One region of the Streptomyces sp. NPDC059452 genome, then DNA from elsewhere that is predicted to be linked to it. Evidence: riboswitches for the same ligand, from Rfam matches in the RefSeq annotation. Region 1 holds a riboswitch; each other region holds the start of a gene.
The links. Region 1 has a riboswitch for cobalamin ahead of ACFW9Z_RS31460 (CoA-acylating methylmalonate-semialdehyde dehydrogenase). Riboswitches for the same ligand answer to the same signal wherever they lie in the genome.
Positions count from the first base shown of each region.

Region 2: linked by a shared signal. The riboswitch ahead of ACFW9Z_RS05195 (ribonucleoside-diphosphate reductase subunit alpha) and the one ahead of ACFW9Z_RS31460 (CoA-acylating methylmalonate-semialdehyde dehydrogenase) in region 1 are both predicted to bind cobalamin.
Region 3: linked by a shared signal. The riboswitch ahead of ACFW9Z_RS14990 (ABC transporter substrate-binding protein) and the one ahead of ACFW9Z_RS31460 (CoA-acylating methylmalonate-semialdehyde dehydrogenase) in region 1 are both predicted to bind cobalamin.

Region 1 is NZ_JBHYVE010000034.1:3,160-6,424, forward strand. It holds gene ACFW9Z_RS31450 (hypothetical protein) at 1-172, shown strand, start outside; gene cobF (precorrin-6A synthase (deacetylating)) at 355-1,161, opposite strand; cobalamin riboswitch at 1,302-1,481, shown strand; gene ACFW9Z_RS31460 (CoA-acylating methylmalonate-semialdehyde dehydrogenase) at 1,707-3,209, shown strand; gene ACFW9Z_RS31465 (acyl-CoA dehydrogenase family protein) at 3,215-3,265, shown strand, end outside.
Region 2 is NZ_JBHYVE010000002.1:494,199-497,463, forward strand. It holds gene ACFW9Z_RS05195 (ribonucleoside-diphosphate reductase subunit alpha) at 1-1,382, opposite strand, end outside; cobalamin riboswitch at 1,517-1,652, opposite strand; gene ACFW9Z_RS05200 (YbdD/YjiX family protein) at 1,832-2,035, opposite strand; gene ACFW9Z_RS05205 (carbon starvation CstA family protein) at 2,065-3,265, opposite strand, start outside.
Region 3 is NZ_JBHYVE010000009.1:131,137-134,401, forward strand. It holds gene ACFW9Z_RS14980 (acyl carrier protein) at 70-351, shown strand; gene ACFW9Z_RS14985 (beta-ketoacyl-[acyl-carrier-protein] synthase family protein) at 348-1,571, shown strand; cobalamin riboswitch at 1,672-1,859, shown strand; gene ACFW9Z_RS14990 (ABC transporter substrate-binding protein) at 1,918-2,970, shown strand; gene ACFW9Z_RS14995 (FecCD family ABC transporter permease) at 3,084-3,265, shown strand, end outside.

The DNA of each region.
Region 1 (3,265 bases):
GGACGGCGACGACTGGACGATCACCGTGAACGGCACCCTGTACCGGGCCGTCGAGCGGCCCACCGATGGGCGCGTGCACAACTATCTGGTGCGGGGCAACGACCTCACCGCCGAGTGCCCGAGCCTCGGGCACGGGCTCGGCGTGATCAGGGCGCACGAGTCCCGGAGCTGACCTCCGGCCGGGTCCGACGACGAGGTGCGGCGGCCGCCCGCGCCTCGCCCGGCCCGCCACTCCTTGTCCGGGCCCCCGCTCACGGGCCGGGGCCCATCAGCGGCCGACGCCGCCCGCGCCTCCGGGGTGCCCGGCCGGGCAGGCCGCAAGCGCCGCCCGCGCCGCCTGAGGCGTAGGCGCCCTCAGGCCCCCGCGCCGCCCGGCGTCCCCGGGCCCTGGCGCAGCAGGTACGTGTCCATGATCCAGCCGTGCCGTTCGCGGGCCTCGGCGCGCACCCGGCTGATCCGCCCGGCGACCTCGTCGAGCGGTCCGGAGACCAGGAGTTCGTCCGGGGTGCCGATGTAGGCGCCCCAGTAGATCCACAGGCCCCGGCCCGTCAGATGGGTGAAGGTCTCGTGGCCGTCGAGCATCACGACGATGTCGCCGTCGTCGTCCGGGAACCCCTCGGCGAGCCGTCTGCCGGGGGTGATGTGGATGGGGCGGCCGACCTGGTTCAGGGAGGTGCGGTGGCGGGCGGCGAGCGCCGAGACGCTGCTGATGCCGGGGATCACCTCATGGCCGAATTCCACCGTCCCCCGGTCCCGGATGTCCTCCAGGATCGCGAGGGTGCTGTCGTACAGGGACGGGTCGCCCCACACCAGGAACGCCCCGCACTCCCCCGGCGCCAGCTCCTCGATGATCAGGCGTTCGCAGATGTCGGCGCGGCGGTGGCGCCAGTCGTGCACCGCCGTCGTGTAGCGCCCGCGGTCGTCCTGGGTGCGGTCCCGCCAGGGGTCCTCGGCCTCCACGACCCGGTAGGGGCCGGTGAGGTGCTCGGCCAGGATGTCCCGCCGCAGCCGGGTCAGGGAGTCCTTCTCCCGGCCCTTGCCGAGTACGAAGAAGACCTGCGCCCTGCGCATGGCCTTGATCGCGGCGAGGGTCAGATGGTCGGGGTCACCGGCACCCATGCCGATGACGAGGATGTGGCGTGGTGGTGGCGCGTCGCTCATGTCGGCCGATCATGCCAGGGGCGGGCGCCCGATCGGGCCAGGGGGCGGGGCGGGCGAGCGCGCCCGGGGCGAGGCGGGGTGGACTTACTAGGACGTCCAACTATATGTTCGTGAGCAGAGGGGTGACCGGCCTGGAGCCGGGCACCTCAAAGGCCCGTGGTGTCAGGGAAGCCGGTGCGATTCCGGCGCGGTCCCGCCACTGTGACCGGGGAGTCCGTCCTCGCAGGACACGCCACCGACGGTGAAGGCGCCGTCGGGAAGGCATGAGGGCGCGCGCTGATCCGGGAGTCAGGATACCGGCCGCGGGATGTTCCGTGTTTCCACGAGGATGGAGCAGACACGCATGGCACCGGTCCGCACCCACGGCCCCGCAGGCCCGTTCCGGCGAGCGGTTCCCCCCGCCCCCTGACGGCCCCCGCCCTCCGCGTCCCCCTCGGCGGCAGCCCTTCCGCGCCTCCGCGCACCCGACCGGTGCGTGGGCCGGTGGCAGCCGTGCGCCATCCCCGGATCTCTCCTGACGATCTCACCGACGAGAGCAGGCTTCCATGGTCCGCGAACTCACCCACTTCATCGGCGGCAAGCACACGCCCGGCACCTCGGGCACGTACGGCGATGTCTACGACCCCAACACCGGACAGGTCCAGGCCCGGGTGCCGCTGGCCGGCCGGTCCGAGACCGAGGCGGCCATCGCCGACGCGGCCGAGGCGCAGCTCGAATGGGGCGAGTGGAACCCGCAGCGCCGCGCCCGGGTGCTGCTGCGCTTCCTCCAGCTGGTCGAGAAGGAGAAGGACGCCCTGGCCCGGCTGCTCTCCTCCGAGCACGGCAAGACCGTCGCCGACGCGCACGGCGACATCGCGCGCGGGCTGGACGTGGTGGAGTTCGCCGCGGGTGTCCCGCATCTGCTGAAGGGTGAGTTCAGCGACAACGCGGGCTCCGGGATCGACGTGCACTCGCTGCGCCGGCCGCTCGGCGTGGTCGCGGGCATCACCCCGTTCAACTTCCCGGCGATGATCCCGCTCTGGAAGGCCGCGCCCGCTCTGGCCTGCGGTAACGCCTTCATCCTGAAGCCGTCCGAGCGGGACCCGTCGGTGCCGCTGCGGCTGGCCGAACTCTTCCTGGAGGCCGGTCTTCCGCCGGGGGTCCTGAACGTCGTCAACGGCGGCAAGGAGGCCGTGGACACCCTGCTGGAGGACCCCCGCGTCAAGGCGCTCGGCTTCGTCGGCTCGACGCCGATCGCCGCGCACATCTACGCCACGGCCGCCGCCCACGGCAAGCGGGCGCAGTGTTTCGGCGGGGCCAAGAACCACATGATCGTGATGCCGGACGCCGATCTGGACCAGGCCGTGGACGCGCTGATCGGCGCCGGTTACGGATCAGCGGGCGAGCGGTGCATGGCGATCTCGGTGGCCGTCCCGGTCGGTGAGGAGACCGCCGACGCGCTGGTGGCCAAGCTCACCGAGCGGATCGCCGAGCTGCGGATCGGCCGCTCGGACGACCCGGACGCCGACTTCGGGCCGCTGGTGGGCCGGGACGCGGTCGACCGGGTGCGCGGCTATGTCGACCTCGGGGTGGAGGAGGGCGCCGAACTGGTCGTGGACGGGCGGGACTTCACCCTGGAGGGGCACGAGGAGGGGTTCTTCGCGGGCGCCTCGCTCTTCGACCGGGTCACCCCCACCATGCGGATCTACCAGGAGGAGATCTTCGGGCCGGTGGTCTCCGTGGTGCGTGCGGCGGACTACGAGGAGGCCCTGCGGCTGCCCTCGGAGCACCCGTACGGCAACGGCGTCGCCCTCTTCACCCGGGACGGCGACACCGCCCGCGACTTCACCCGGCGGGTCGACACGGGCATGGTCGGCGTCAACGTGCCGATCCCCGTTCCGGTGGCGTACCACACGTTCGGCGGCTGGAAGCGGTCCGGTTTCGGGGACCTGAACCAGCACGGGCCGGACGCCATCCGCTTCTACACCCGTACCAAAACCGTCACTTCGCGCTGGCCCGCCTCGGGGATCCGGGACGGCGCGAGCTTCACGATTCCGACCATGGGGTGAACGCCATGACCACCCTGCTCACCGACGACCAGCTCGCGGTCGTCGAGACGACACTC
Region 2 (3,265 bases), on a different contig from region 1:
ACGGCCGTCTCGCCGTCGTTGGTGACTTCCAGGATCTCCGTGCACAGGTTCGACGAGTGGACGACCCGGCCCGGCTCGGCGGTCTGGTTGGCGGTCCGGTTGGAGGCGTCCTTGAACGTCATCCAGCCCTGGCCGGTCTGGGCGAGGGTCCGCATCATCCGGCCGTACAGCTCACGCGCCGGCATCGTCTTGCGGGCCAGGCCCTTGGCCTCGGCCGCGCGGTAGGCCGCGTCGAACTCGTCGCCCCACAGGTCGACCAGCTCGGGGACCTCGGCGGGGGAGAAGAGCGACCAGTCGGTGTCCGCGTCGACCCGGCGCATGAACTCGTCCGGGATCCAGTGAGCCAGGTTCAGGTTGTGCGTACGCCGCTGGTCCTCGCCCGTGTTGTCGCGGAGCTCCAGGAACTCCTCGATGTCCGCGTGCCAGGTCTCCAGGTAGACCGCCGCCGCGCCCTTGCGCCGGCCGCCCTGGTTCACCGCCGCCACCGAGGCGTCCAGCGTCTTGAGGAACGGCACGATGCCGTTGGAGTGCCCGTTGGTGCCCCGGATCAGCGAACCCCGGGCGCGGATACGGGAGTAGGAGAGGCCGATGCCGCCCGCGTGCTTCGAGAGGCGCGCCACCTGGTGGTAGCGGTCGTAGATCGAGTCCAGCTCGTCCTTGGGGGAGTCCAGCAGGTAGCAGGAGGACATCTGCGGGTGCCGGGTGCCCGAGTTGAAGAGCGTGGGGGAGGAGGGGAGGTAGTCCAGCTTGCTCATCAGCCCGTAGAGCGCGGCGACCTCGTCCAGCGCGCGCACCGACTCGTCCTCGGCGAGGCCCGCGGCCACGCGCAGCATGAAGTGCTGCGGGGTCTCGATGACCTGGCGGGTGATCGGGTGGCGCAGCAGGTAACGGCTGTGCAGCGTACGGAGACCGAAGTAGCCGAAGCGGTCGTCCGCGCCCTCGGCCAGCGTCCGCTCGACCAGCGCGTCCAGCGCCTTGGCGTGCAGCTCCACGAAGGCGGCGGTGCGGTCCGCGATCAGGCCCTCGCGGTGGCCCACTGCGACCGAGGCGGAGAAGGACGTGGCGCCCTGGCTCGCGGCCTCGTCGGCGATCGTACGGGTCAGCAGCCGGGCGGCGAGCTTGGAGTACGCCGGGTCCTCGGAGATCAGGCCCGCGGCCGCCTCGGTGGCCAGCGAGCGCAGCTCGGCCTCGTCGGAGCGGGCGTTGCGCCCGCGCAGCGCGGAGGCGGCCACCCGTCCGGGGTCGGTGTCGGGCAGATCGACGGTGAGGTCGGTCAGGGTCCGCAGCAGGGCGGTCCCGGGTCCGTCGTTCGTGCCTGCTCCGGACGTGGTGGAGGCAGCGGATTCGGTGGCTGAAACCGGATCGGCGGGCGCGATGGTCACTGGGCTTTCCCTCGCTCGGCTGGGGGCCGGCGGCGAGCGGGGGGAGCCGGGCAGCGCGGTGCCCACAGGGCAGCACTGATCACGGCGTCCACCGGCCCATCCGCGAGGCCCGGACGTCTGCCGTCCGGTTCGGTCGAGCCGGACGTACTGTCGACAGGTCTTCGGACTTCGGGTGTGCAAAAGCACACTGATCACACCGTTGCGGGACAGTTCCGGATTCACACCGGATTCCCCTGCGGCGACAGCGAGGTCGAGCATACATGTGGGGGCCGCCTGATGAGGAAGCCCCCACATGTTGTGTCGGCGTGAACAGATGTTGGTGTGGCGGTCTGGTTTCTTCGCCCGGCTTTTTCCGCATCGGCGGCGGGCGGGCGGGCCCTCGCGGTGACGCGGAACGGGGCCGCCGCGCCCCTGGAAGGGGTGCGACGGCCCCGTTCGGCCGACGGTGCTCAGCAGCAGCGGAAGCCCTCGCGGGGGTCCGCCTCGCGGGCGTCCATGCGGCTGCGTTCGAAGGCTCGGCGGGTCATGACCGGCGTGTCCGGATCATGAGACCTCGCGTGCGCCACGTAGCGGTCATATGTCGACTCGCCGGTCAGCTCGCGGACGTACCAGCGGATACGCCCCGCCACCCGCCGTACGTCCCCGATGGTCACGACCGCCACCCGCCGTACATCCGCGATCGTCATGAGCGGCTCCCCGTGCCCGCCGCTGCCTCCTTGCGGATGCCGCCCTCGGGGCCGACGCCCGCCGCGAGCAGTTCGGCCTTCTCCTCCTTGGTGGCGATGAGCGAGGCCGGGGCGACGAGCTTGGACTCCACGTACGGCGTCTCGTGGAGCTTGATGCTCTCCGGGTCGCGGATGGCCCTGTAGCAGACCCGGCCGGCGTCCACGAGCACCACGATGATGAGGATCGCGAAGAGCGCGCAGAGCACACCGTCGACGGTGGAGTTGGTGACGACCGTCCGCATCTCCTCCATGTTCTTGGCCGGTGCCAGCACCTCGCCCGCGTCGATGCCCGCCTGGTACTTGTCGCGCTGGGCGAAGAAGCCGACCTTCACGTCCGAGGAGAAGATCTTCTGCCAGCTCGCGGTGAGGGTGACCGCCACGTCCCAGGCGAGCGGGACCGCGGTGACCCAGGCCCACTTGAGCCGGCCCGACTTGACCAGCAGCGTGGTGCAGACGGCCAGCGCGACGGCGGCCAGCAGCTGGTTGGCGATGCCGAAGAGCGGGAAGAGCTGGTTGATGCCGCCCAGCGGGTCGTGCACGCCGACCCAGAGGAAGTAGCCCCAGCCGCCGACCACGACGGCGCTGGCGAACCAGACGCCCGGCTTCCAGCTGACCTCGCGGAACGGCTTGTAGGCGTTGCCCAGCATGTCCTGGAGCATGAAGCGGCCGACCCGGGTGCCGGCGTCCACGGTGGTGAGGATGAAGAGCGCCTCGAACATGATGGCGAAGTGGTACCAGAACGCCTTCATCGCGGTCCCGCCGATCACCGCGGAGAAGATCTCCGCCATGCCGAGCGCGAACGTGGGCGCGCCACCGGTCCGGGAGAGCAGACTCGCCTCCTCGACGTCCTTGGCGGCCTGGGCCAGGGCGTCCGGGGTGATGGTGAAGCCGAAGTTGGCCACGGCCTCGGAGGCGGACTGGACGCTGTCGCCGATCACCCCGACGGGCGCGTTGATGGCGAAGTAGAGACCGGGGTCGATGATGCAGGCCGCGATCATCGCCATGATCGCCACGAACGACTCGACCAGCATCGCGCCGTAGCCGATCACCCGGATCTGTGTCTCCTTCTGGACCATCTTCGGGGTGGTGCCCGAGGAGACCAGGGAGTGGAAGCCGGAGAGCGCGCCGCAGGCGATGGTGATGAAGACGAACGGGAAC
Region 3 (3,265 bases), on a different contig from region 1:
TGAGGAGCCCATGAGCTCCTGATGGGCCGCCGACGAGCCGCTGATGAGTCGCCGATGAGAGGAAACACCGTGAAGACCCAGACCATCCACCCGAAGATCACCGAGGTGCTGACCGAGACGTTCAAGGTGCCCGCAGCCGAAATCCTGCCGGAGTCCACGATGGACAGCCTGGAGATGGACTCCCTGGCGGTCGCCGAGTTCGCCGTCATCATCAAGGAGACCCTGGGCGTCACCGCCGACTCCGAGAAGCTCTACAAGGACGCCACGCTGGCCGACATCTCCGCGTTCATCGACGCGGCCGTCGCCGGCGAGGCGGCCGACAGTGCGGTGCCGGTGAGCAACACCCGATGAACCGACCCGCCATCGCCGTCACCGGCCTGGGAATGATCACCCCGGCCGGCCACACCACCGACACCACCTGGGACGGGGTCTGCCGAGGCGGCTCCTTCGCCCGCACCGTCCCCGAACTGCGCGGCTGCGCCGTCGACTTCGCCTGTACGGTCTCCGGCATCGACCTGGACGGGGCGGTGGGCGGCCGCACCGCCTTCCGGATGGGCCGGTACGTCAAGTTCGCCGTCCTCGCCGCACGGGAGGCGGTGACCGACGCCGGGCTCGACCCCGCCCACTGGGACGGCACCCGGGTCGCGGTCGTCGTCGGCACCAGCAGCGGCGGCTCCGCCGGGCTCACCGAACAGACCGTCGCCCTGGAGCGCCGGGGCCCCGAGGCCACCTCGCCGTCGGGCATCCTGCTCACCATCCCGAACATGCCCGCGGCCGAGATCGCCATCCAGATGAAGGCCACCGGACCCAGCCTGGCACCGTGCACGGCCTGTTCGTCCGGGGTGACCGCGCTCTCCGTGGCCCGCGACATGCTGGCGCTGGGCCAGTGCGACATCGCGATCGCCGGAGCCACCGAGTCGATCGTCTTCCCGGTCGCCATGACCGGCTTCGCCCGCTCGGGCGCGGCGGCCCTGCGGGACGGGGACCCCGCCCGCCTCTGCCGCCCCTTCGCCGCCGACCGGGCCGGGCTCGTCATGGGCGAGGGCGCCGCGATCATGGTCCTGGAGCGGGCCGACGACGCCCGGGCCAGAGGAGCCGCCCCCCGGGCGCTGCTGGCCGGCACCGGCGCCACGACCGACGCGCACCACCCCACCAGTCCGCACCCCTCCGGGGACGTGGCGCGGGCCGCCGTCGAAGCGGCGCTGGCCGACGCGGGCTGGCGGGCCGAGGACGTCGACCATGTCAACGCGCACGGGACCGCGACCCCCCAGGGCGACGCGACCGAGGCCGCCCTCATCGGCCGGGCCTACCCGCACCGGCCGCCCGTCACCGCCCCCAAGGGCGTCCTGGGCCACTGCATGGGGGCGGCCGGGGCCATCGAGGCGGGACTGACCGTCCTGACGCTCCAGCACGGCACGATCCCGCCGATCGCGAACCTGGACGCCCCCGACCCCGGGTTCGCCATCGACTGCGTCACCAAGGTCCCGCGTGAGCTGCCCGTACGACGGGCCGTCAGCCACTCCTTCGGATTCGGCGGACACAACGCGGTGATCGCCCTCCGGGCCCCGTAACCGGAGGACATCACTGGGCCGGTGCGGCGGGACGATCCCGCGCCGCACCGGCCCACCGGGCACCACTACCCGCACCGGCTCTGAGCTGCGCGAAGACCCGTGATAGCTTGCCGGGGCCAGTCGAACCCCAGCGACGGGGTCAGGGAATCCGGTGCGAATCCGGAACTGACGCGCAGCGGTGAGGGGGACGGGCGGGGCCACGGCCACTGGAGCAGCACCCTGCTCCGGGAAGGCGTCCCGCCCGGACGAACCCGAGTCCGAAGACCTGCTGGCACCGGCCCCGCACCCGGGGCCGGGAACCGTACGACGGGCTCCGCGGCTGGGCCCAGAGACACCGAGGTCCTCCGTGCTGCCCCAGGCCACCCCCGCCCCGATACGCACCGCCGCCCTGTTCGCGGCGGGTGTCGTCCTGCTCACCGCCTGCGGCGGCGGGTCCACCACCTCGTCCGCCGACGGCGGCGGCGACAAGGCCGACGGCTTCCCGCTCACCCTGAAGAACTGCGGGCGCACTGTCACCGTGAAGGCGCCGCCCCAGCGGGCCGTCTCGGTCGACCAGGGATCGACGGAGATCCTGCTCTCGCTCGGCCTCGCCGACCGGATCGCGGCCACCGCCACCTGGAGCGACCCGGTCATGAAGGGCCTGGAGAAGGCCAACGCGGGCGTCGAGCGGATCTCCGACAACCGCCCCTCATCGGAGAAGGTCCTCGACAAGGAGCCCGACTTCCTCAGCGCCTCCTTCGCCTCCACCCTCGCCAAGGGCGGCGTCGCCCCGCGCGAGCAGTTCGAGAAGCTGGGCGTCCCCACCTACATCTCGCCCGCCGACTGCGTCGGCAAGGACAACAGCGGCGGCGGTGACGGAGCCCGTACCGCACCCCTCAGCATGGACAGCGTCTACACCGAAGTCCGCGAACTGGCCCAGGTGTTCGGCGTCCCCGAGCGCGGCGACGCCCTGGTGAAGAAGCTCCAGGCCCGAGTGAACAAGGCCACCGACGGCATCGACGGGTCCGACACCTCCCTCCTGTACTGGTTCTCCGACTCCAAGGCCCCCTACCTCGCGGGCTGCTGCGGCGCCCCCGGGGTCATCACCCGGGAGCTCGGAGCCAAGAACGTCTTCGACGACACCCACGACGAATGGCCCCAGATCAGCTGGGAGACCGTCGCCGACCGCAACCCCGACGTCCTGGTCATCGGTGACCTGAGCCGCACGATGCAGACGGCCGAGAGCGCCGAGAAGAAGATCGAGTTCCTGGAGTCCAACCCGGTCACCAAGACGATGGACGCCGTCAAGAACCGCCGCTACGTGCTGCTCAGCGGCCAGGCCATGAACCCCACCATCCGGACGGTCGAGGGACTGGAGCGCGTGGCCGCGGGGCTGCGTGACTTCGGGCTCGCGGAGTGAGCAGCGGCAACCTGACGGCGAAGCGGCAGGCCGGAGAACCGCCGGCCGGACAGCAGCCAACCGGACAGCAGGCGGCCGGGCAACAGCCCGTCGCCGCACGGCAGTTCGGTGGCCTGCTCCAGGTGCTGCTCTGGACCGGCGGACTCCTTCTCCTGCTGCTCTCCATAGCCGTCGCCGTCACGATCGGGCCCGCCCGGATCTCCGTCCCCGACGTCTGGTCCGCCGTCGCCTCCCACCTCGGCTTCGGCGCCTCGGAGCTGAGCCCGATCCGGGACGGCATCATCTGGAACCTGCG